Regions from separate parts of the Halolactibacillus sp. JCM 19043 genome, predicted to be linked through region 1. Evidence: riboswitches for the same ligand, from Rfam matches in the RefSeq annotation. Region 1 holds a riboswitch; each other region holds the start of a gene.
What was found. Region 1 has a riboswitch for S-adenosylmethionine ahead of JCM19043_RS07210 (AMP-binding protein). Riboswitches for the same ligand answer to the same signal wherever they lie in the genome.
Positions count from the first base shown of each region.

Region 2: linked by a shared signal. The riboswitch ahead of JCM19043_RS07660 (PLP-dependent transferase) and the one ahead of JCM19043_RS07210 (AMP-binding protein) in region 1 are both predicted to bind S-adenosylmethionine.
Region 3: linked by a shared signal. The riboswitch ahead of JCM19043_RS09095 (methionine ABC transporter ATP-binding protein) and the one ahead of JCM19043_RS07210 (AMP-binding protein) in region 1 are both predicted to bind S-adenosylmethionine.

Region 1 covers NZ_BAXD01000010.1:58,100-66,322, forward strand. The annotation lists gene JCM19043_RS16790 (hypothetical protein) at 1-55, opposite strand, end outside; gene JCM19043_RS16795 (polysaccharide biosynthesis C-terminal domain-containing protein) at 203-601, opposite strand; gene JCM19043_RS16800 (MATE family efflux transporter) at 534-881, opposite strand; gene JCM19043_RS18145 (MATE family efflux transporter) at 856-1,101, opposite strand; gene JCM19043_RS07185 (immunoglobulin-like domain-containing protein) at 1,530-2,183, shown strand; gene JCM19043_RS07190 (sugar phosphate isomerase/epimerase) at 2,242-2,811, opposite strand; gene JCM19043_RS07195 (hypothetical protein) at 2,715-3,077, opposite strand; gene JCM19043_RS07200 (VLRF1 family aeRF1-type release factor) at 3,171-3,980, opposite strand; gene JCM19043_RS07205 (VOC family protein) at 4,206-4,604, shown strand; SAM riboswitch class I at 4,658-4,760, shown strand; gene JCM19043_RS07210 (AMP-binding protein) at 4,871-5,371, shown strand; gene JCM19043_RS07215 (hypothetical protein) at 5,541-5,729, shown strand; gene JCM19043_RS07220 (MurR/RpiR family transcriptional regulator) at 5,726-6,538, opposite strand; gene JCM19043_RS07225 (cell division protein FtsQ) at 6,776-7,606, shown strand; gene JCM19043_RS15995 (ABC transporter ATP-binding protein) at 7,608-8,003, shown strand; gene JCM19043_RS16000 (AAA family ATPase) at 7,994-8,223, shown strand, end outside.
Region 2 covers NZ_BAXD01000012.1:18,049-26,271, forward strand. The annotation lists gene arsB (ACR3 family arsenite efflux transporter) at 1-92, shown strand, start outside; partial or broken gene JCM19043_RS07655 (AbgT family transporter) at 346-1,877, shown strand; SAM riboswitch class I at 2,065-2,168, shown strand; gene JCM19043_RS07660 (PLP-dependent transferase) at 2,276-3,118, shown strand; gene JCM19043_RS18785 (PLP-dependent transferase) at 3,115-3,372, shown strand; gene JCM19043_RS07665 (aldose epimerase) at 3,620-4,477, shown strand; partial or broken gene JCM19043_RS07670 (FAD-dependent oxidoreductase) at 4,772-6,465, shown strand; gene JCM19043_RS07675 (CocE/NonD family hydrolase) at 6,556-8,223, opposite strand, start outside.
Region 3 covers NZ_BAXD01000016.1:27,268-35,490, reverse strand. The annotation lists gene sufD (Fe-S cluster assembly protein SufD) at 1-13, opposite strand, end outside; gene sufC (Fe-S cluster assembly ATPase SufC) at 36-815, opposite strand; gene JCM19043_RS09110 (hypothetical protein) at 1,175-1,366, opposite strand; gene JCM19043_RS09105 (MetQ/NlpA family ABC transporter substrate-binding protein) at 1,571-2,383, opposite strand; gene JCM19043_RS09100 (methionine ABC transporter permease) at 2,426-3,091, opposite strand; gene JCM19043_RS09095 (methionine ABC transporter ATP-binding protein) at 3,084-4,109, opposite strand; SAM riboswitch class I at 4,306-4,419, opposite strand; gene JCM19043_RS09090 (TlpA disulfide reductase family protein) at 4,556-4,972, shown strand; gene gcvH (glycine cleavage system protein GcvH) at 5,033-5,473, opposite strand; gene JCM19043_RS09080 (arsenate reductase family protein) at 5,523-5,879, opposite strand; gene JCM19043_RS09075 (metal ABC transporter ATP-binding protein) at 6,122-6,877, shown strand; gene JCM19043_RS09070 (metal ABC transporter permease) at 6,893-7,747, shown strand; gene JCM19043_RS09065 (transcriptional repressor) at 7,809-8,156, shown strand; gene JCM19043_RS09060 (universal stress protein) at 8,208-8,223, opposite strand, start outside.

The DNA.
Region 1 (8,223 bases):
ATAAAAAGACGACAGCCATATAGACACTAATGGTATCGGTCGTGATATCAATCAAGCTTGATCGTTAGTGAAAATGCCAATGAAAACATGTGGAATAATTTTAAAGAAAGCCAAAAAAGAAACGAATAACTGAGTGAAGCGAGAAATAATAGTTTGAACGTCTGTTTGACGCGCGTCGTGTTACCAGCACCGTAGTTATAACTCATGATAGGTTGAGCCCTTGCTTAAGCATGAGGGGTAAGATGAGCATCTGCATGAGGCTAGCCGTGATGGTCATCGCCCCGACCGCGAGGTCACCTCCATAAAGTTGTAACGACCGGTTAAACGTAATGTTTAACAATGACTCTGTACTTTGCATGATAAAAGGTGAGATGCCTAATGTCACAATCATAATTAAATACTGTGGTTTAATTTTTAAGTAGGACCATCTGATTCTAAGCTCTGTTTTTTTACCGGTTAAAAACTTAAGTACCCATAGAGCGGAAACAGCTTGAGAAATAACAGTGGCAACGGCCGCACCGGTTACGCCCATATCAAATACAAAAATAAGAATCGGGTCTAAAATGATGTTTAACGTCGCTCCAATCAAAATGGTGATCATACTGAATAAGGCATACCCTTGTCGATATATAAGGATTTAAACCGAGCGCAAACTGAATGGTAATGGCACCAAGGGAAATAATTTTTAAATAATCCCAGGCAAAGGGTAATGTTTCATTACTTGCACCAAACAATTGAAGGAAGTCTTGTCCAAAAGTGAAGAAAACAAAAGACAGGGTAAGGGATAAGAAAAATAACGTCGTTACCCCTGTACCTAATATTTTCTCAGCTTCTTCTTTATTGCCTTCGCCCATTTTAATGGCGGCTTGCGGGCGCCCCAATCCCAATCAATGAGCTAAACGACATAATAATGATAAAGATTGGAAAAGCAATGCCGACCCCTGTTAGAGCTAGGGGACCAACTTCGGGGATCCGTCCAATGTACATACGGTCTACGATGTTATACAACATGTTGACGACTTGAGCAAAAATATTGGGTAGCGCAAGGGTAAAGAGTAATTTTCCTATCGGTGTTTGATCTAATTTTAATGTGCGAGACATGATATTCACTCCTGATTCATAATTACTTGTATACAAGTTAACATTCTAACATAGAATGAGCAACGATGGGTGTAAATTGTTTCGTCCTTTGTTTAATCAAGTCGAAAATGGGAATCGTTTAACTGTAACAAAATCTTCTAGATAACGACTCATATAACGAGAGATGCAGACATGAATGAGTTAGAAAGGATGAGATAAATGAAGCGACGTTTAGTTAAACGACGATGGTTAGGACTTATAGGGCTTGTCGTGATTCTTACAGGGTGTACAAGAGCGCCCCTAGGCGACATCAACCAGGAAGATTTGTTTAGCCGCGTTGAAAGAGGCGAGGCGCTCGAAGCAAGTTTTGAGCCTATATCAACCAAGCCTATCAACCAGAGGCGCTAGCTGAGTTATTAGGGGAAGAGGTGTTAACTGGGGAGTGGTTTATGAACAACAACGATGATCAGGTTGGTTATACATTACTTTCAGGTTATAAAGAGAAAAATAGTACCCAAGCTATTCAATTATTTGCTTACGGAGAAAGTGAACCTGAACCAACAACGGTGCGTGTTACCATCAGCCAACTTGAATCTGGTGATGACGTGAGCGAAGGAGAAGTAATCACAGAAGTTACGATTGATAATGTCGAGGTAGCCGATACATTTGATCTTACAACCGTGACTATTCCTGAATTAGAAGGTGTTTATTTGTATCGATTAGAAAGCCTTACCCCTACAGGTGAGGTGACAGACCGGGTCTTGTCTGTCTTTTATAATGTTTTACCAAAACTTGACCTTGCCTTTGAAGTAGAACACGACACAGGTACAGAAGCAACGTGGGTGCTGCACAATCATGGTCAAACGAGCGTGACCTTTGGTGTTGATTATGCGCTTGAAAAATATGATGACGGTGTGTGGCGCGAAGTGCCGCTTGATTTAGCTTTCATTGAGATTGCTGTTCAACTCGCGGCAGGGGAGAGATACGACAATGACTTTTCCGTTGAAGATTTAGCTCGCGGGGAATATCGGTTAGTAAAAACAATCCAGGCGCCTGACTACGGAGAATCTTTTACCTTACAAGCACCGTTTTTAATTAAGTAACTTCATGTCGGTCCATAACAAAAATGTTTTTAAAAATAAGACAAGCACTAAGCTTGTCTTATTTCCATGTGAGGTTATTTTTTGATGCCACTTCTCGGATGAATTGACTGGCGAGATCATAACTCATCTCGTCAGGTAAGTGTTCGATAATGACAGGTAAATCCGGGTCTAACGTATCGAGCTTCTTCAGTAAGATCGGGTAATCGAGTTGGCCTGTACCTGGCAACACTTCTTTTAAATGCACGGTTAAATCAGACGTTAGTAAAAGGTCTTTTAAGTGAACATTGACAATTAAGTCACCTAATTCATCGATAAAGTCAGACATAACACGTCGGTTTCGGTAATAGCGTTTCGGGTTATTAATCATATTGACCGGATCAAAGTGGATTTTAAACGCGTCGCGGTCAATCATGTCAACGAGCTGTTTATAGTCCCATACATCACTTGGCGGAGTATAAGGCATCATTTCAAGACTATAGGTTGTCTGTGTTGGTTTGACATCATCAATGATGTCCTGAACAGTTTTGGCAATCAGTTCGAATGTTTGTTGGGTGTAATGTTCGCAGTCTGGACCGTCCCAAGTTGCGCCGAGAGAACCGGCAATGTTGACACACGTCCGCGCGCCAATCTCATCACTAAAGGCGAGTTGTTTTTTATATAATCGATGGCTTTTTTACGCGTCTCAAGATCTGAGCTAATCGGATTACTCCATGCGCCGACCTCACTCAGTAAGATATCGTGTTCTTTTGCTAGGGAGACATAATCGTTTCTCTCTGTTTGTGAACTGGTGTGATTAATCGGTAAGACAGCACTGTTAAAACCTTTTTCAAGATGTTTATTCACCCATGTTTCAGGGGTTAAATGATCAACAAAAACATAGCCACCTAAGCGCATAAGGCACCTCCTGTATATATTTCGAAGTATGTGTCATTCATTCGTTTTGTTATGACATAGGAAGAGGAACTGCATGTCTGCAGTTCCTCACGATTACAGGTCGTGTACGGCTTTAATGACTTTATCATGGTGTTCATCTAACATATTCTTATCGATACAAGCATTGATGGGCTTATTCATCAATTCTTTTAATTCATGTGTTTCTTCGTGTGGACCGACGAGGTAAATATATTCCCATTCACGGTCTTTCGCTAGTTTATCAAGCATCGGGGTAATCGATTTATACCAACGTTTCCGGTTTTCTTCAAATCGGGCAATAAATTGTTCGCGCAAGTTGATACTTTTACCTGCATTTGCCCCTGCTGAGGTATGGTTACGGTTAACGGCAGGGTGTTTACGCCAATCTTCTGTATCTAAATCCAGTTCATAGACCACGGTGTCAATCAGTTTACCTAACTCTGTTTCAACAAGTCGAATCGCTTCTTTTTGGGTCAGGATGACACCTGCTTTTGGATATTCTTGATGCAGTCTGACGAGCTGGTCAACTTTCGCGATTTCTTCCCAGAAGAATTCCGTTTCAACCGGTATTTGTAGGATGTCACTGTAAACAAATTCATCCGGTGTTGCGATAATAATGACGCTTTTCTTTAAATCTAATTCGTTTTCTTTAAAGAAATCTTTGACGGCTTTTTTTACTTGTTGGAATTTTTTTAATTCATCTTTATTGTCTTCGGTGTCTAAGTATTTTTCAAAACGATTGAGTCCATTTTTTAAATGTATCCGCCATTCGCCACCTTGTTGGTCAGGGTCAGCCGGATCCGTGTTTAAATACATTGTAAAGAATTTTTCTGGACTTTCTAAGTATAAACTTTCGAGTTTTTTGATTGTTTTCTTGATGGTCATGTAAAAGCCTCCATTCAATCATTTTTTTCTGTCCTTACCCTGTATCTAACCGAAATATGAAAGCGTTAAACATTTTACGGGTAATCTTTCTAATCTTTCTGAAAAATATCGTAAACGCTGAAGCGGCATTGACAATTTTACGTTATAATGGAAAGAAAGACGTTTATATTTTCATGTGGATGAAACGTCAGGAGAATACATGTGTAACTTGTAGGAGGAATGATTATGACTTTACTTTATCCGTGTTTAATGTTTAGAGGTGAGGCAGAACAAGCGATGCGCTTCTATGTGGGGGCTTTTAAAGGGGCAGAAATATTAGAATTGATGCGCTATGGCCACGGGAGAGAAGCAGACCAACATAAAGTATCACGAGGGATTATCACCTTACATAATCAAACCGTGCTTTGTTTTGATAGTATTGTCGACCATCCCTTCACGTTTACTCCAAGTACTTCACTTGTGATCGAGTGTGAGTCATTAGAAGAATTAAAAAGATTATATGATTACTTAGCCGTTAATGGAGAAGTGTTAATGCCATTAGATACGTATCAATGCCATCAACAGATGGTTTGGTTTAATGATCAGTTTGGTGTGAGTTGGCAACTTGTGTATTTTGGCGTATAACCTCTTTACAATTACGGAATTTATGTTATAATTTTCTAAAACAACTGCATAGGTGTTTATCACGAGTGAACGAGAGATCTGGCTCTAAGACTTCACGGCAACCTACATGAGTAAGGTGCCCCAACCAGCAAAGCAGAAGGCTTTGAATGATGAATGTTCGTTATGAAATTAACACGCATTCAATTAATGGATGCGTGTTTTCGTCATTGATCGCCTTTCTTATCACAATGTTTCATACGAATGTATAGAGAGAGGAATGATGTGAGATGGTAAGAACCGATTTAAAAGAGCCGTTATTAGATCACCGCTTTGACGATGCGCCAAAAACGAATGCGGTTTTTCATTTAATGGATCAGCATGTGGAATTAGGGCACGGATTCGTGCCGTGTTTGATCGAATCAGAACCGGTAAGTCAGTCAATGTCCTTTGGTGACTTTCAAGCAGCTGTAAATAACTATAGTAGGATCTTTCAAGATAATGGTATCTGCAAAGATGATAAAGTCCTTGTCTTACTTAAAACAGGTAAGGTGTTTCACCAGACATTGCTTGCGATTATCCGTTTAGGTGCGATTGCGGTCGTTTGTGATCACGAAACAGCGTGTGTGACACAAATCGCAGAAAAAGAACAGATTAAGATTATTGTGACAGACTATACGTTAAGACGGTTGATTGAAGTGAACCGACTAACGACGTTACAACAGGTCATGTTTACGGAACATATGAATCAGCTCACCCAAACAAATCAAGCACTTGATGTAGTTGGGTAAGGGCAAGTCAGCCGATGGTCATTATATATGACGGGGAGGACCATTTGTGTTATTGTCATGGACATATTGAGTGTTTCGTTACACTCTCAGATGACTATTTAATTCAGACTGAAGAAACCGTGCTCGTTCCCGCTTTAACGTACACCCATCCACTGTTTTACTGGTTGGCATGGATCCAGCGGCTGGTGTATATATCGGCCCCATTCATGCGAAGACAGTAGAACATTTAGTGGGTTTTGTGGCATTAATAGATGAAGATACTTTTGGCTGCTTAGTGAAAGCAGACTGTGAGTTAGAAGCACTAGCGTTTGACCAACAAAAGCTCGTCGGACTCTTGCGCCAGTGTGCGCAAGGTTAACGTGGTAAAAATGCCTTCAATTCTGACCTTAACGCCACTAAAGCCTCGGCTGTTGTCTCAGCTGTTGTTTCTTTAATTAATGCTTCTATTAAACGTTCAATTAAATACGTCGGTCCGATCATCGAGTGGAATTCATTCGGCTTCCCGCGATCGGTGAGAAATATTAGCAGTGCCGGGTACTGGTCTGCTAAATTATCTTGGTCAGTTAAGCCGATGGTCTTGATGCTTTTTTTCTCCGTGACGTGTAATAACGCCTTTGTCTCATTGATCAATCTTGAGAAACTGAAAAAAATGACTGTATCGGTTGGTTGTAAATGCAACAACGTCTCCATGAGTTCACTACCTCCTTCAGTGTGAAGTTCGACGGGAATCGCTAAGCGGCGCAGGCGATAAAACAATAATTCGCCCAATCCTTTCGTGACCCCAAAACTAAAAATATGAACGGTTGAGGCTTGTTTGATTAAATGAACGAAGCGGCTCACGTACGTATTTGCAAGACCTGTTTCTGTTTTGTATAAATAATCGAGTAACTTTTGAAACCTCATCGGTCCTATCGACGAGGTTTCTTTTGCTTGTTGTAACTTGTTTTGTGGAGAGGAAGAAAGCTTATGAATATGCGCTTGTTTAAAGGTTTTGTAATTTCTGTAACCAAGCACCTTAAAAAAACGCGACACTGTAGCGTTACTAATCTTTAAGTCATTAGCAATTTCTTCTTCCGTTTTAAGTAGAGCTTGTTGGGCCTGTCTATTAAAGTAGTCGGCAATTTTCATTTGATTCGGTGTTAAGTTTTTCGTTGGAAAGTTAAACATTTATTTCGCTCCTTATCATAACGGTATGTAGCGTCATTATAGCAAAATCCGTGCAGTGAAAAGCGGGAATGTAAGAAACTTTACATAATGTTTAAAGATGCACAATATTTTACAGCGTCTTTACATGACTCATATACTAGCTTCATCTCCGACCGATATACTTAACGTATCACTTAATTAAAGGAGCTGTTTCATTTGAATACACATCAACGCTTTACTTTAACACAGTCACAAAAAATGATGGTGTTTATTTTGTCGATGTCGCTTTACGGACTATCTAACATGATCACCGAACTTATTCCGAAGTTTTACTTAGGGCCGATTGAATTGTCGGTTGAGTACTTTGCTTTTATTCCTCTTAGCTTAGCGATGATTTTCCATCCCTTATACGCGGCTATTGGCGCAAGTTTAGGTGAGGTGATCTTCGGTGAGATTATGCTAGGGCAGTTTGGTGGGATTGGTGAGTTAGAGAAGTTTATCGCCTTTTCACTGGCGATTTTTATTGCAGGGGTCAGTGTCCGTAACCCGGAAAATAAAAAACAAGTCGCGCTTGGAGCGATGGTTGGTGTAATCCTGCACCAGTTTATAAGTATGAGTGTTGATATTTTAAAAGTATGGGTGGGGGTTGAAGAATTAGAAGCGGTCGAAGGTTTGGCAGAAAGTGTTGTCGTGATTGAAGGACTTGCATTTTTAAACGACGTGCTGTTTTCAGGTATTTTGTTCGCCTTACTCCCCACGCTATACCTTGTACCAAGACTCTACGGTAAGATTGAGCCTTTGTTAGGGATGAAGCCACGAAAGAATGATTTACAACTTGGCTTATCAGACATTGTTACCGTACCGTTTGTACTCGCGACGGTCGTTCTCGGTAGTTTAAGTTTCTTATTTGAGTATTTATCAGAAACGACGTTTGGTTGGGAGTGGGAAGCCCCGCTCGTGGACCGTTTTGGTGAGTGGATTGTCTTTCCAATGATGGCTATACCGGTCATTGTCGCCCTTGTTGTTGTTAGCTATTTGGTCAAACGCAAAGGACGAAAAGACACTGACGGTTATTCGGAGGTTGTTTAACATGACACATCAATTAACGATGACAGACGTGACCTTCACTTATCCAGGGCAGAACAGTCCACAGCTTAAAAATGTGACGCTATCGATTAAAGAAGGGACGTTTGTGGCGATTATGGGTGGCAACGGTAGTGGGAAAAGTACGCTCTGTAAATGTTTGAATGGTCTTATTCCTCATTACTATGTGGGCGACTATGCGGGTAAGACAACCGTTAATGGTCATGATACAACAAAAGTGTCGGTGTCAGAGTTATCTAAACACGTTGGGTATGTGTATCAGGACTTTGAGAATCAACTGGTGAGTCCAAGAGTATTAGATGACGCTTGTTTTGCACCGTTGCACTTTGGGCTGAGTGACTTTAAAAGAAGAGGAGAAAGGCGCTTGAACTTATGGCCATAAGTCATCTAAAAGACCGTTACATTTGGCAACTCAGTGGTGGTCAAAAGCATTTACTGGCGCTGAGTGGGATTTTAAGTTTAGACCCGGATATTATCATTGTTGATGAACCGGTCAGTCAACTCGATCCCTTTCATGCGGAGGTCATCTATAAACAATTACAAGCGCTGCATCAACAAGGAAAAACGGTTATTGTGATTGAGCATCATGCCTCGTTTGTTGC
Region 2 (8,223 bases), on a different contig from region 1:
TCGCGGTCACCGTTGGGATTATCGTAGAAGTCCCTGTGATGTTAATGCTAGTGAAAATTGCGAACAACACCCGTCACTGGTTTCGCGCATAGTTCACATAGGTAAAAGTAGAGCCCTTGTAGTTTTTTGAGGGGCTCTACTTTTTTCTGTTAAAGTCGAGATAATAGAAAATGAAACAGAATGAAATGTCAGAAAAAAAAAGAACTTTTTTAACATTAGAACTATTGGAAATAGCCTTTTCAAAACGGATACAGATAGCTATAATGGACACTATTGCGATAAAAAAGAAATGTCGCAAATTATCTAAAAATTATATTAATTCAGCTTTGAAGGGACGTTTTATTTATGTCAGAAAAGAAAAAAGGTCTGTTTCAACGATTTTTAGATATGATCGAAACAACTGGTAACCGTTTGCCCCATCCGGTAACCTTGTTTGCGATTTTGTCAGTCGTTGTTTTAGTCGCATCAGCCATTGTGGCGGCGACAGGCGTCAGTGTCGAACATCCAGGGAACCCTGGGGAAATGATTGAAGCCAAAAATCTTCTTAGTCGTGAGGGTGTCCAATATATCTTTACAGCGATGGTTGATAACTTTATTAACTTTGCGCCATTAGGTGTGGTGCTTGCCAGTATGTTAGGGATTGGACTTGCTGAGCGTAGCGGCTTAATTTCAGCGGCTTTACGAGGATTTGTTTTATCAATTCCAAAGTCACTCATTACAGCCGGATTAGTATTTGCCGGGATTATGTCATCACTTGCCTCTGATGCAGGTTATGTTGTGCTCCCTCCACTTGGTGCGGTTATCTTTATCGCGCTTGGCCGTCATCCGATTGCGGGTATTGCCGCTGCTTTTGCGGGTGTCTCTGCCGGGTTTAGTGCAAACTTACTCCTAACATCACTTGACCCGATGCTTGCGGAAATGACAATTTCAGCAGCAGCAATTATTGATCCAGCTTATGCGGATAATATGAACGTAGCGATGAACTATTACTTTGTCATTGCCTCTGTGTTCTTGCTTACGATTGTCGGTGCGCTGGTCACAGAACTGATTGTTGAACCACGCTTAGGAACGTTTAAAGGTAGTGTCAATAAGGATGATTTAACGGAGTTGTCAGCACTCGAGAAAAAAGGCTTACGTTATAGTGGGTTAAGTCTACTCATCACGGTCATTGTGATTGGGTTACTCGTCGTACCAGCTAACGGTTTATTACGTGCGGATGACGGTGGCGTCATTTCATCACCCTTTATGTCATCACTCGTACCAATCATTATGATTATGTTCTTTATTCCAGGTCTTGTGTACGGAAAAGTAACGAAAGTGATTAATACTGATACTGATATGGCGAATAAGCTGTCAGATACGATGGCTTCCATGGGCATGTTTATCGTGCTTGCCTTTACCGCAGGTCAGTTTGTTAGTTACTTTACTGAATCAAACTTAGGTTTACTTATTGGGGTTGCTGGAGCTGAATTTTTAGATTCAGTAAAATTAGGTGGAATTGTCCTAATTCTGTTGTTTATTCTTATTTCAGGCTTTATTAACTTATTTATCGGTTCAGCCTCTGCTAAATGGGCGATGATGCACCGGTATTTGTGCCAATTATGATGCAACAAGGTTACTCACCTGAACTCACACAAATGGCTTACCGGATTGCCGATTCAACCAGTAATATTATTTCACCGCTGATGCCTTACTTTGCGATGATCATTGTCATTATGCAAAAGTATAATAAGAAAATGGGGATTGGAACGTTGATTTCAACGATGTTCCCATACACCATCTTCTTTACACTCGGTTGGTTGCTCATGCTTATTGTTTGGATGTTATTTAGCTGGGATCTTGGGCCAGGTTCTCCGATTAGCTATATGATGAACTAGTTCGTAATATTGATACTTTCACATTGAATAAGCGAGCTTTTATAGAGACATCTCCAAGGCAAATGCTTTGGAGGTGTTTTTTTGATCCGTTAGATTAAAGAATTTTCTGAATAGTACTTGTTTTTTAATCAGAAAGTCGTTATCATATAGTATAAACCATATATGGATTTTTCAAACAATTACATACTTCTTATCAAGAGAGACGGAGGGATTTGGCCTGTGATGTCTCAGCAACCTCTCTAATTTAGAGGAAGGTGCTAAATCCAAAAGGCATAGACCTAAAGATAAGAGCGATTAAGACCTAAGGCGCTCTCTTAACTGTTAAGAGGGCGCTTTTACTGTTTAGGTCAAAAACGCAACGACTTTTAAGAAGTATTAAACTAAAGGAGGCGCATCGCATGTATCAATTAGACACGTATTTTTCACAACTCGGCAACAAGCAAGAACCGAGTACAGGCGCGGTCACTTATCCTGTACACTTATCAACAGCTTATCGACATAATGATCTTCATGAATCAACAGGATTTGATTACACAAGGACAAACAACCCGACCCGAGATACGCTAGAACAAGGCTTTGCGGCAATCGAATCAGGCGCGGGGTGTTGTGCAACGTCTTCGGGTATGGCAGCCATTCAACTCGTATTATCGCTATTTCAATCAAATGATGAGATGATTGTCTCAAGTGATTTATATGGTGGGACGTATCGTTTGTTTTCAGACTATGAAGCGCGCTTTCAATTGAAATTTACATACGTCGATCCGCTCAATATACAGGCCTTCACGGATACGATTACCGATAAAACCAAAGCCATCTTCGTAGAATCGGTGACGAATCCATTGTTGAAACAAGTGGATGTCAAAGCGCTAGGGGACTTGCTTAAAGAACGAGATATCTTATTCATTGTTGATAACACATTCTTAACCCCATATTTACTAAAGCCATTAACGCTTGGAGCGGATATCGTCATTCACAGCGCAACAAAATATTTAGCCGGGCATAATGATTGTTTAAGTGGGCTTGTGGTGGCGAAGGATGAAAAAGTCTATGCGTCATTATTTCAAAGTCATAATGCGAGTGGTGGGACGTTAGCGCCGTTTGATTGTTATTTGTTAATGCGCGGGTTAAAGACGTTACCACTGAGACTAGACCGTCAAGTAGAAACAGCTAAACGACTCGCGCAATATTTACGTGCGCATCCTTCTATTAAACAGGTCTATTACCTGGAACGGGTGCAATGATTAGTTTTGAATTAGAAAAGGCCGCTCATATTAGCCCGTTTCTTCGATCACTTCAACTGATCAGTTTTGCTGAAAGCCTAGGCGGTGTGGAAAGCTTTGTGACCTATCCTTTTACCCAGACACATGCCGATATGCCAGTCGCTGTTCGCAAGGAAAGAGGCATCACGGATACGTTACTGCGTCTTTCTGTTGGGACTGAGCATATCGATGACTTGTTGAACGATTTGGCTCAAGCTATACGTCTTTTAAAATAATATAATGAAGAAGAAGGTGGTCTCTAAACAATGAGACGACCTTCTTTTTTTATGTGGGCTGTTAATTTTCTGTTATTTTCTTTTATATTAGAAAGGGAGTAAGGTTATGTGATTATTTTCACTTGAGTGGAGAATAATTGTCTGAAAACAACGATTTTTTTAAGATAGTCTGTTATAATGTAAATGTTGTGTAAAAAGAGAGAGCAACTTAGTCATTTAATTCATTAATGCGAGGGGCGATTTATTCATGTATACGATTGAGCGATTTGAGAAAGACATGTTTACAATGTATCAATTAAAGCACCCAACCGGCAACAGTTGGATTACGGTTTGTCCAGAACGTGGCGGTATCATTACAGGTTACGGCACAAACAATGAAGAACGGTTATACTTAAATGAAGCAACGTTATTTGACCGTAAACAAAATGTTCGTGGGGGGATCCCCGTGTTATTCCCGATCTCTGGTCAACTAAAAGATAAGCAGTATCATTGGGGCAATCAGACGTATGATATGCCAAACCATGGACTCGCAAGAATTCATCCCTGGGAAGTACTTGAGACGTACAGCGATGAAGAACATGCGTTTATTTCTATTCTGTTTAGAAGTAGCTTAAGTACAAAAGCTGTGTATCCGTTTGATTTTAAGGTAATCTTTACTTATACACTTCGTGGTGATCAGCTATTGATTCATCAATCTTATGAAAATTTATCCGATACACCGATGCCAATCTATCCGGGTCTACACCCGTACTTTAAATCAGATAAAAAGGTTGTCGGTTTAGATATTCCAACTAAAACGTATTATGATTATAACGATGAAGAAGAAAAAGCCTTTACTGGTCAAATCGATTTAACACATTTAAAAGAAGCGGTACTTTTAGAGAATACCCATACACAAGTTAAAGCAACTGTGGACCAACAGTCGATTAATATGGAAATGGACGAACCGTTTCATTATACTGTCCTGTGGACCGAACAAGACCAACGCTTTGTCTGTGTCGAACCATGGACGAGAAAAAATGGTGAATTAAATAGACAAGAAGATTTAATTAAAGTACCAGCTAGAGATACGTTCGATACGTGGGTCAGCTTTCAAATTATTTAATACTAAAAACGTACACATGGTGTCTTAGACAGGATGTGTACGTTTTTTCTTTCTCTTTTTTTATTTTTCTCCCTTTTATCGCTACTTCATTTTAACTAACGAGATCTCAATCGCCCTTTGTTTCAGCTAAATAACGGGAAAGTTAATTCATACTAACAGAGAGGCAAGAAAGAGTGCAAGGTAACTCTTGACTCAACATACCCCTAGTGGTATAATAATTATTGTGAACAATATCACTTATATAAGTTTGTTGAAAAATACACAGGTCTTAACATTCGAAAGGGGAAAGAAATTATGGGTAAAAGAGTATTAGTTGTCGGTGGTGTCGCAGGTGGGGCATCTGTTGCTGCACGAGTTCGTCGTTTAGATGAAGAAGCAGAGGTGATCATGTTTGAGCGTGGACCGCACGTATCCTTTTCAAACTGTGCATTACCATACCACTTAAGTGGTGAAATTGAAAACAGTGAAACATTAGTATTAATGAATCCGGAAGTCTTCCGTAAACAATATAAAATCGAAGCACGCGTCAGAACAGAAGTGATAAAAGTCAATAAAGATGACAAGACGATTACGGTTAAAAATTTAGAAACAGATGAGACACATGATGAAGCCTATGATAAGCTCGTCTTATCTCCAGGGGCAAATCCTATTATGCCACCACTTGATGGGATTGATTCACCGCATGTCTTTAGCGTACGTAACGTCGTTGATATTGAAAAATTAAATACATTCGTGTCAAAAGACACGGTCGAAGATGTTGTCGTTATTGGTGGTGGTTTTATCGGTATTGAAGTCGCTGAAAACTTAGTACACGCAGGTAAGCATGTAACACTTGTAGAAGCGCAAAACCAAGTGATGGCACCCTTTGATTACGATATGGTTCAAATTCTTCATAAAGAAATGGTCGATAAAGGCATGGGCCTTGTCTTAAGTGACGGGATTGAATCAGTCAAAGACGACCACATCGTGTTACAATCAGGTAAGACAATCAAAGCTCAAGCGGTCGTGATGGCGATTGGTGTCCGTCCAGAGACAACACTCGCAAAAGAAGCAGGTCTTGACATTGGTGTGACTGGTGGTATTAAAGTCGATCACAACTACCTTACATCAAATAAAGATATTTATGCGGTCGGTGATGCGATTGAAGTCCATCATAAACTAACCGGTCAAAAAACTCGCTTAGCTCTTGCGGGACCAGCGCAACGTCAAGCACGCGCAGCGGCTGACCATATGTATAATATTCCACACCGTAACACAGGTGTCATCGGTTCAAGTGCGATCCAAGTATTTGACATGAATGCTGCATCAACCGGTCTAAATGCGCGTCTAGCTGAAGCGCAAGGTTTTGACTTTGACTTTAGCTATGTAATTCCGACGGATAAAGTAGGCATCATGCCAAACAGTCACCCGGTTTACTTTAAGTTAATCTTTGAAAAGCCAACCGGTCGCGTTTTGGGAGCGCAAGCGATTGGCCGCGGTAATGTCGATAAGCGTATTGACGTGATTGCGTCCATGATTATGATGAACGCAACTTTAGAAGATTTAAAAGAGCTTGAACTTTGTTACTCGCCAGTGTTTGGTACCGCTAAAGATGTTGTCAACATGGCCGCTTTAAACGGCTTAAACGTCCTTAACGGCGTCATCAAACAAGTACAAGTAACCCAGATGCGTGAACTTGTAGAATCAAACGCCCACATTATTGATGCACGTGAACCGGGTGAATTCAAGCGGGGTCACTTTACCAATGCGGTCAATATACCATTAAGCCAGTTCCGTGAACGTTTAGATGAGATTCCAACGGATGTGCCTGTATATGTGCACTGTCGTTCAGGGCAACGCTCTTACAATATGGTTCAAGCGCTTCAAACTTAGGTTATGAAAATGTTTATAACGTGGCAGGTTCGTTCCTCGGCACATGCCTCTATGAATACTTTAACGACCAAGTAGAAGGCCGTACGCCAATTGTGACCGCTTATAACTTTAATTAATATCAGTTAAAAAATAATATCAGATCAAGATGAAAGAACAACAAAACCGCTAAGGGCAGTCAGTCGACTCGCCTTAGCGGTTTTTTAAATTTAATTATAGTCACGAGGAATTGTGTGCTCCCACTTGTTTGAAGCGACCTCTTGGTCGTGTTCAAAGGCTTTAATGGTATGGGTTAAATAGAAGTTTTCTTCATCTGACGTCATTTTACTGTACGTTTCAACCTTCGTCTGCCACGCATCTCTACCAACCGTTAATTCCCAGTAACATTCAGCGGTCGCTGAGAGCGGATTATTCTCTTTAATAGAGTAGATATTTTTATTAATACTCCCGTGTTCAACGCCATTGTGCATGAGCTTACGGCTACCCTCATCAGAATAATCAATCACTTGCCACGTTGAATCAATGGGACGATGAACGATATCGAATGACCGCTCTTCTTTGCGCAAGACTTCTCGCTCAATAATAGAGGCGGTTTCTGCCATATCAAACACCCGCACGTCCTCGTCTCTTTCATTCGGCTGTCTAACAGGCAGGTCGAGATACGTACCCATCCCTGTATGAAGGGTTAAATTCACTGGTTTTTGCGATGGCCAAGCTTTAGTCCAGTAGGTTGGTGCAATCGCAACTTCTAATCGATGACCTTTCGTTAACCTCTGTCCAAGACTATCCAGTTTAACCTTCACGTCATAGATGTTTCCTGGAACAAGTGCTTCTGGGTGTTCATGCGATTTATAGTGATTGAGGTTCAACATGCCCCAGCTTATTAACGTGGACTCACCGGTCGGTGCTTTATCCATCAGACGGACAACGACCATTGCATTGTCTTGATCGGTTGATAGTCGCGCATGAAAGACAGGTTCACCGAAGTAATCACGATCTTCTGTCAAAGCGTCAGATGTAAAAACAACCGCTTTACCGTTTTCTAGACGTTGGTCAGCGGGTAAGTCCCCAGGCTGACCGAATGGACAAAACGTCCCCGCATAAAATCCATGTTCTTGAACACTTGGTATAAGTATAGTGTTGGTGTCTTTCATTGCCTCGGTAAGCGACTGCTTATTCGGATACCATTTCTCACTGGTAACGTCCTCACTTGGCCAGTGATCCATCCCAATCCACCGACCTGGTCTTTTATCGTAAGTCACTTGAGGCTTTTCAGGTTCTTGAATCCAAGCTTGAAATTTTGGTTCCTCATACATACCGGTATCTGTGTCTTTTAACCAATGATCAAAGAAGCGAACGGCTTCTTGAAGAAAACCAATCGTCGGCTCTGGTGTTGCGACTTCTGGGTATTCATGAGCCCATGGACCAATCAAGCCTTTGGCGTTTGGCAAATGTTCCACCATTCTAAAAATCGCGTCCGTATAAGCGTCTTGCCAACCACCGACCGCAAAGACAGGGATATTCACTTTACTGTAATCTTCATTAATCGACCCATGTTTCCAGTAATCATCACGTCGTTGGTGAGATAACCATTCAATCGCAAACGGCGGTGTTTCCATTACACGTTGTAGCCAGTTGTCACGCCACGAGTCACCAACGACTGATGGATCTTGCGGGCGAGCGTTATACGTAAACATTGTTGATGCCCACCACAACATATCAGAAGCTAAAATATTGCCCCCGCGGTAATGGACGTCATCTTGGTAACGATCGTCTGTCGAACATAAAGTAATAATGGCTTGTAAGGCTGGATGTTCACGTGCGGCGACTTGTAAACTATTAAAGCCGCCCCAAGACTTTCCGAACATACCGACACG
Region 3 (8,223 bases), on a different contig from region 1:
CATCGTTAGACATCAAATTCCTCCTCCCCTATATATTATTTGCCGACAGTTTCGTCTTCAATTCCGAGTTCGTCTTTAATCCACTCATACCCTTCGCTCTCTAAACGTTCGACAAGTTCAGGTCCACCAGATTTTACAACGCGCCCTTGCATCATCACGTGAACATAATCTGGTTTTACGTAGTTTAATAGACGTTGGTAGTGTGTGATAATTAAGCAACCAAAGTTTTCATTACGTAATTTATTGATCCCTTTTGATACAACTTTTAACGCATCAATATCAAGACCTGAGTCAATTTCATCTAGAATACCAATGGCTGGTTTTAATAGCATGAGCTGCAGAATCTCATTACGTTTTTTCTCCCCACCTGAAAAACCTTCATTTAGATAACGTTGTGACATATTTTTATCCATTTCAAGATAATCCATCGCGTCATCCATCTCTTTAATGAACTTCATCAATGGAATCTCATCACCCTCTTCGCGGTGAGCATTAATAGAAGACCGTAAGAAATCTGACGTTGTCACCCCACTGATCTCACTCGGATATTGCATCGCTAGGAAAAGACCCGCTTTTGCACGTTCATCTACTTCCATCTCAAGAACATCTTCACCGTCCATTAAGATTTGTCCTTTTGTTACTTCATATTTAGGGTGTCCCATAATAGCTGACGCCAATGTTGATTTACCCGTACCGTTCGGCCCCATAATCGCATGGAACTCGCCGCCTTTTATCGTTAAATTAACGCCTTTTAAAATCTCTTTCCCATCAATCTCCACATGAAGATCTTTAATCTCTAATGTTGAACCACTCATATCTATACCTCCTAAGTAATTTGCTTACGTGTTATTCTGATACTGAGTCTCATTTTCATTCTCAGTTTATACTCATTACAATCTTAAACTATTTCAAAAATTATGGCAAGATTTTAAGACCGAAAACATCACTTTTTAAACAATAACGTAAAAAAAGTTTATATCGTTTTCCCGAGTAAGTCAAACATTGCCACATCTTTCAATATTTTTGCTCTGATCGACGGTAACGACGCTCTGAATAATTAACGCCTCCATCACGACTAGCGATTGCCTTATTTTTGGTAATATAAAGAAAAACCTCTCACACTATTTATTTAAATAGCGCAGAGGTTTTTCTCATTTACTCATGTTAATTGAGTTTACATATCTCGGTGAATATCTTGTTGTAGTTCAGCAATCAATTTCATACTTTGTTCATGACTTTTTTCTCGTTCTCGCTCCACTTTCATGCGCTTCTCGACATTCATTTCATATTCTGTGAAATTCACGCCGTGATTTTGATGCATAGCTTTTTCCATTTCTGGTGTGTAGTTCAGATTGAGCTTTTCCATCTCGTTTTAAAAGTCCCCTTATTGATTAATTTATTTATTGCTTGATACAAGTATTATTATAGCACGCTGCCCCTACTATGAAAAACGTGCTTTGACATGATTTGACCTCATTTCACCGAGTAATAACCGCTCTATTCAACATACCTCAGCGCACATAAAAATACAGACGAATTCTTCCGTTTTCGTCTGTATTTCATTGTTCAGTTATTCACCGGCAACAGGAACAACTTCGCCTTGGTATTTTTCATTAATGAAATTAGAGATTTCTTCTGACTGCAAGATTTCAACTAACTTTTGAAGATTCTCATTATCTTCATCTTCAGCACGTGCGGCGATAATATTAACATAAAGGGAATCGGCACCTTCTACGAATAACGCATCGTCCACCGGTGATAGACCTGCTTCAATCGCATAGTTACCATTAATAGCAATGAGTGTATTTGCTTCATTTTCATATGCTTCGATCAGGAATTCCGGATTCACTGATGGAGAAAACGTAAGGTTCAATGGATTTTCCACAATATCATCGATTGTAGCAGCGGATTTATCTACATCATCGGCAAGTGTAATAAAACCATTTGCTTCAAAGAGTGCTAAAATACGCCCATGGTCAGGTACGTTACGACTAATAATCACTTCTGTTCCTTCTTCAATATCATCTACTGAAGCAATGTCTTTTGAAAACACACCGAGAGGTTCTACGTGAATGCCCGCTAGATTAACTAAGTCATAACCATGATCTTCTAAAGATAATTCAAAGAATGGAATGTGTTGGAAGTAGTTGGCATCCAATTCTCCACGTGATAAATCTTCGTTTGGTAATGCGTAATCTGTATACGTTTCAATCGTTAACTCAATACCTTCTTCTTCTAGCAATGGACGCGCTTCTTCTAAGATTTCTGCGTGAGGCACAGAAGTAGCCCCGACTTTAATTTCATTCTCTGCTGATTCTTCTCCACAAGCAGCTAAAAATCCAAGTGACAAGACAAGTAAAAATAAAGTTACAATTTTTTTCATCATGAAATCCCCTTTTCTTTTTTTAATATATGAATAAGCTCATTAGCGCTTATCAATTTTTTTCGTAATAACATCGCCAATAAATTGAAAGATAAATACAATTAATACAATCAGGAGTGTACAGACATAAACGATATCCATATCTCGACGAGTAAAGCCGTAGAAGTAGGCATAATCACCAAGACCCCCAGCACCAATCGATCCTGCGACGGCGGTATAACCGATTAAAGCAATCGCCGTTACCGTCAGTCCTGAAACAAGCGCTGGCATCGATTCTTTTAGTAACACCTTAAAGATAATCGTCGATGTTTTTGCCCCCATCGCTTTCGCTGCTTCAATTACACCGTGATCAACTTCACGTAAAGCAATCTCAACGAGGCGACCATAAAACGGCGCAGAACCTAAAATTAATGCAGGTAATGCGGCTGTTGGTCCGCGGAACGTCCCAAATAAAAAGACGGTGAGTGGTAAAATTAAAAAGATTAAAATAATAAAAGGAATCGCCCGAAATATATTCACAAATCCAGCGGTAATTGAATAAACAATTTTATTATCCCACAAGTTACCCGGCGCGGATAAATAAATGAATAGACCTAGGATCGTACCTAAAATCAACGTCCCTATTAAAGCGACAAGTGTCATATAAAGTGTCTCACCTGTTGCCCATAAAAGATCCATCCAATCAATGTTTGGAAATAAATTAGCCATGTGTGATCACCTCCACATCGACTGATGTTGATCGAATAAATTGAATCGCCTGTTCCACTGCTGGTAAGTCCCCTGTCATTTTTACATAAAGCGAGCCGTAAGCTCCTTCTTGTGTTTGTTTAATGTTTCCTTGAATAATATTAATATCAACGTCATAATGTTTAGCTACCTCTGAAATAATCGCTTGATTGGCTGTTTCTTTTACGAAGGTTAACTTTAGTACATGACCATCTGAAATATGTTCGATTAATACATCATCGGTGAGTTCTTCATCTGGTTTACCCATGACCTGTTCAACAAACTTTTTCGTCACCGGTTTTTTAGGGTGTGAGAAGACTTCAAGGACATTTCCTTGTTCAACCACACGTCCCGCTTCCATTACGGCTACGTTATGACAAATCTTTTGAATGACGTGCATTTCATGGGTAATGAGGATAATCGTTAAACCGAGCTTTTCATTAATATCAACAAGCAAAGCTAAAATTGAGTCGGTTGTCTCTGGGTCAAGAGCCGATGTTGCTTCATCACAAAGTAATACTTTCGGTTTATTTGCGAGTGCTCGTGCAATACCAACCCGCTGCTTTTGTCCCCCACTAAGTTGTGACGGATAATTCTTTTCTTTACCTGTTAGTCCAACAAGATCAATCAATTCTTGCACACGCGTTTGTATTTCAGCTTTTGATGTCCCGGCAATTTCTAATGGAAAGGCAATGTTTTCTTCAACGGTGCGCGACCACAACAGGTTAAAGTGCTGAAAAATCATGCCAATTTCCTGGCGTTTCACCCGTAATTCATGTTTTGATAGGCTAGTGATATTTTGTCCTTCTATTTCTACTGTCCCACTTGTCGGTTCTTCTAAGCGATTAATTAAGCGAATAAAAGTGCTTTTACCAGCACCGCTATAACCAATCACGCCGAAAATCTCACCTTTTTCAATCGATAAACTTAAATCATCTACGGCTTTTAGTTCATGTTCGTTTGTTTTAAAAACTTTCGATAACTGATCAATGACGATCATGTGACTTCCCCCTAATATCTAAATATTCATTCTTTTTATAACGGTATTCATTCTTCTCTCTTTAACCGAATACGCGATGGTTTAATGATTAAATTATCAACCAAACACTATTTCAATCAATATAAAAGCGCCCCTTTATTCTCCTTTAATAAGAGAACAAAAAGACGCTGGCATCATATGCTTACGTTTAAGCGTTCCCTTATCATCCAAAGCTTACGCTTTGCAGGAATTGGCACCTTTTTAAATACAGCTTGTATTTAACGGTTGCCGGGCTTCGTCGGGCCAGTCCCTCCACCTCTCTTGATAAGAGTCTTAAATATTTAATTGGTTAATGGTGATAATAGCACGTTAAAAATATGCTGTCAATAAGTTTTCACAATATTTTGTCCATGTTATACTAATTAATCACGAGAGTATACAACAGTTTGAAAGGATGATTGATATATATGACAACTGCACCAGATTTTACGCTTCCCTATATTGATAAAGACGACCATCTTACATTAAGTGATTTGCGCGGGCGAATGGTGTTACTTACGTTTTGGGCCTCTTGGTGTCCTGATTGTAGTCAGGATATGCCGATGAAAGAGCGATTATTCAAAACCGTGGACCAAAACAAATTAGCGATGATTACCATTAATGTCACTGGTAGAGAAAGGCATCACGATGATGCCGTTCGTTACAAAAATAACTTTATCAAACAACCAACTCTTGTAGATAATGGTCGTGAAACATATCTCAACTACACTTGTTTAGGTGTACCAACGACGGTCTTAATTGATCAACAGGGTCATATCGTTAAACAATGGGGCCAGAACTTAAGCTTTCCTAGTCTAATGGAGGCAATTAGTGCCTATCTTTAAGAAAAACATGCCTGTTCATTAGAAGTATTGACTAATGTTCAGGCGTGTTTTATGATCAGATTACTTCGTTAAATCAATATCATTGATGTGTGACAAGTTTAAAGCAACATGGTCCTCAGTAACGCCCCGCAGAAAATCTTTATACGCGTCACTTGCCATAAGTGCTTTAACATCCTCCATATTATCTGGCTTAATGACAATCAACCAACCCTTATCATAAGGTGACACATTAATCAGTTCAGGTTTATCTTCTAATACATCATTAACCTCAACGATTTCTCCGTTGATTGGTGCATACAGTTCTGATACTGTTTTAACGGATTCAACATTACCGAACGTATCATTCGCTTTCACTGTTTCACCAGTTTCACTGATTTCAGCGAACACAACGTCACCTAGTTCATCTTGCGCATAATCAGTCACCCCGATACGAACTAAGTTATCTTCAATATTTAACCACACATGTTCATCTGTGTAATAATAATCTTTTGGTAAAGTCATTTATCATTCCCTCTTTCATTTAAGCGAATTTGTTGCTGCTTATGTTGCTTTATTTCCATGTTTGTTCGAATTGTTCTTCCTTAAAACCGACCGTCACATGTTGGTCATCATAAGTAAGTGGACGTTTCATTAACATCCCATCGCTTACGAGTACATCGACTTTCTCTTCATGCGTCATATCAGGTAATTTATCTTTTAAATTCAATTCACGATACTTCTGGCCACTCGTATTAAAGAATTTTTTAATATCTAGTCCGCTTCGTTCGATTAGCCCCATCATCACTGCTTTTGATGGTGTGTCTTCTACAATATGGTGCTCATCATAAGCGACACCATTAGCCTCTAACCATTGCTTTGCTTTTTTACATGTACCGCACTTTGGATAACAATAAAACGTCATTGTCAAATGAATCCCCACCCTTTCTCTTTTCTCCTTCTTTAGTATAAAGTCTCTTGCTTCGTTTTTCCACCTTTTCGCTTGTTCTAATGCACTTTCATTGACATCAAAGCATTTATTATGATTAACTTAAACCTAAACCGTAACAATTCTTATTTACATTCATGCTTGTTTCGGTTACACTTAGTAATGGTTACGTTTCGAACAATCACAAAGTGCTTTTATATAATAGATAGAGGAGCTTAAATACAATGACAGACACCATCGTTGAATTAAAAAATATACGCTATGCCTATGAAGACAAGATTGCTTTAAAAGATGTGAACCTCTCGATTCCTCGCGGGGCTTTTTTAGGTCTTGTCGGACCAAATGGTGGCGGTAAAACAACATTAATTAAATTACTACTCGGTGTGTTAACACCGCAACATGGCTCGATCGAGTTATTCGGAACACCTGCTAATAAGTTTAAAGATTGGCAGAAGATTGGCTTTGTGTCACAAAAAGCTAATGCCTTTAATCGAGGGTTTCCTGCCACGGTAAAAGAAGTCGTCGCTACGGGATTAACGGCACAAATCGGTTACTTGAAGTTCTTCACAAAAAAACATCGCGAGAAAGTAAAAGAAGCCATTGAACTTGTTGGTATGTCAGAATACATCAATCAAAACATTGGTGACTTATCAGGTGGTCAACAACAGCGCATTTTTATTGCCCGTGCTTTAGTCAGTGAACCGGAATTTCTCATTTTAGATGAACCGACTGTTGGGATTGATACGGAAAACGTTCAAAAGTTTTACGAACTTTTAGGGAAATTAAATCACGAGAAAAAAATCACCCTTCTCCTTGTCTCCCATGATATTGGCACGATGACAAGTCATGCAAATGGCGTTGCTTGTCTCAATAAAGAAATCCATTTTCATGGTGATACAGAAGCGTTTCATAATTTATCTGAACAACGGATTTCATCATTTTATGGTCATGACTTAAATATCGTGACCCACAATCATTAAGGACGGTGAGTGAGTTTGCTTAGTCAATTTTTTGAGTTTGAGTTTTTGCGCACGACACTTTATACAGGTTTAATCATCGGCTTAATTGCGCCACTCCTTGGTACGTTTGTCGTTGTGAGACGCCTTAGCTTAATTGCTGACGGTTTGAGTCATGTGACTTTAGCCGGTATTGCTTTTGGTTTGTTTATGGATAAAAAATACGGATTAGCTGTCATTACCCCTTTTACGTCCGGGACAATTTTTTCTATCTTTGGAGCTATCTTAATTGAGCGTCTAAGAACAGTCTATAAAGCTTATCAAGATTTAGCTATTCCTATTATTCTCTCTGGTGGGGTTGGTCTTAGTGTTATCTTTATTGCACTTGCTGACGGATTGAACAATGACTTATACTCTTACTTATTCGGATCTGTTTCAGCTGTGTCTAAACAAGATTTTAATACGATTCGGATTATTGCGGTTATTGTTTTAACGTTAATGGTTGTGTTTTATAAAGAATTGTTTATGTTATCATTTGATGAAGAACATGCGAAAGTATCAGGTATTCATTCAAAGAGTATTCACTTATTATTTATCTTACTGACGGCACTTGTTATTTCAGCGTCTATCCGCATTGTCGGTGTGTTGCTTGTTTCAGCGCTCATGACACTGCCTGTCGCAAGTAGTATTCGCATTGCCAAAGGATTTAAACAAACCATTTTTTATTCGATTATCTTCGGTGAAGCAAGTGTCATTCTAGGGATTGTTTCTGGTTATTATTTAGAAATCCCCCCCGGTGGGACAATCGTGATGGTCTTAATTGCTTTTCTCATCGTGACAACATTTCTCCAAAAAGTATGGTTAAAATCTCAACGAAAGAAGGCGATTGTATGAATTTAAATGAAGCCTTAATAAGTTAAAAGAGGCTGGTTATAAATACACAAATAAACGGGCAATGATTTTAGAGTTTTTCGCAAATGAAGGGCGTTATCGTACAGCTAAAGAATTACTCTCTTATATGGAACCGCATTATGATGGGATTAGCTTTGATACAATCTACCGAAATCTCCACCTCTTTAACGAGTTAGGTATTTTAGAATCCACTGAACTAGACGGAGAAAAACATTATCAAATCCGGTGTGCTAATCACCACCACCATCATTTCATCTGTCGCAAATGCGGGGCAACAAAACGCATTCAAATCTGCCCAATGGATATGATTGATGATGACTTAAGTGGGTACATGATTGAAGGACATAAATTTGAAGTATACGGACTTTGTCCAGCTTGTCAAGCCGCATAAAATAGATAAATCCCCCAGTCACATAAACGGTGACTAGGGGATTTTTAGATGTTATTTAACAATGAGT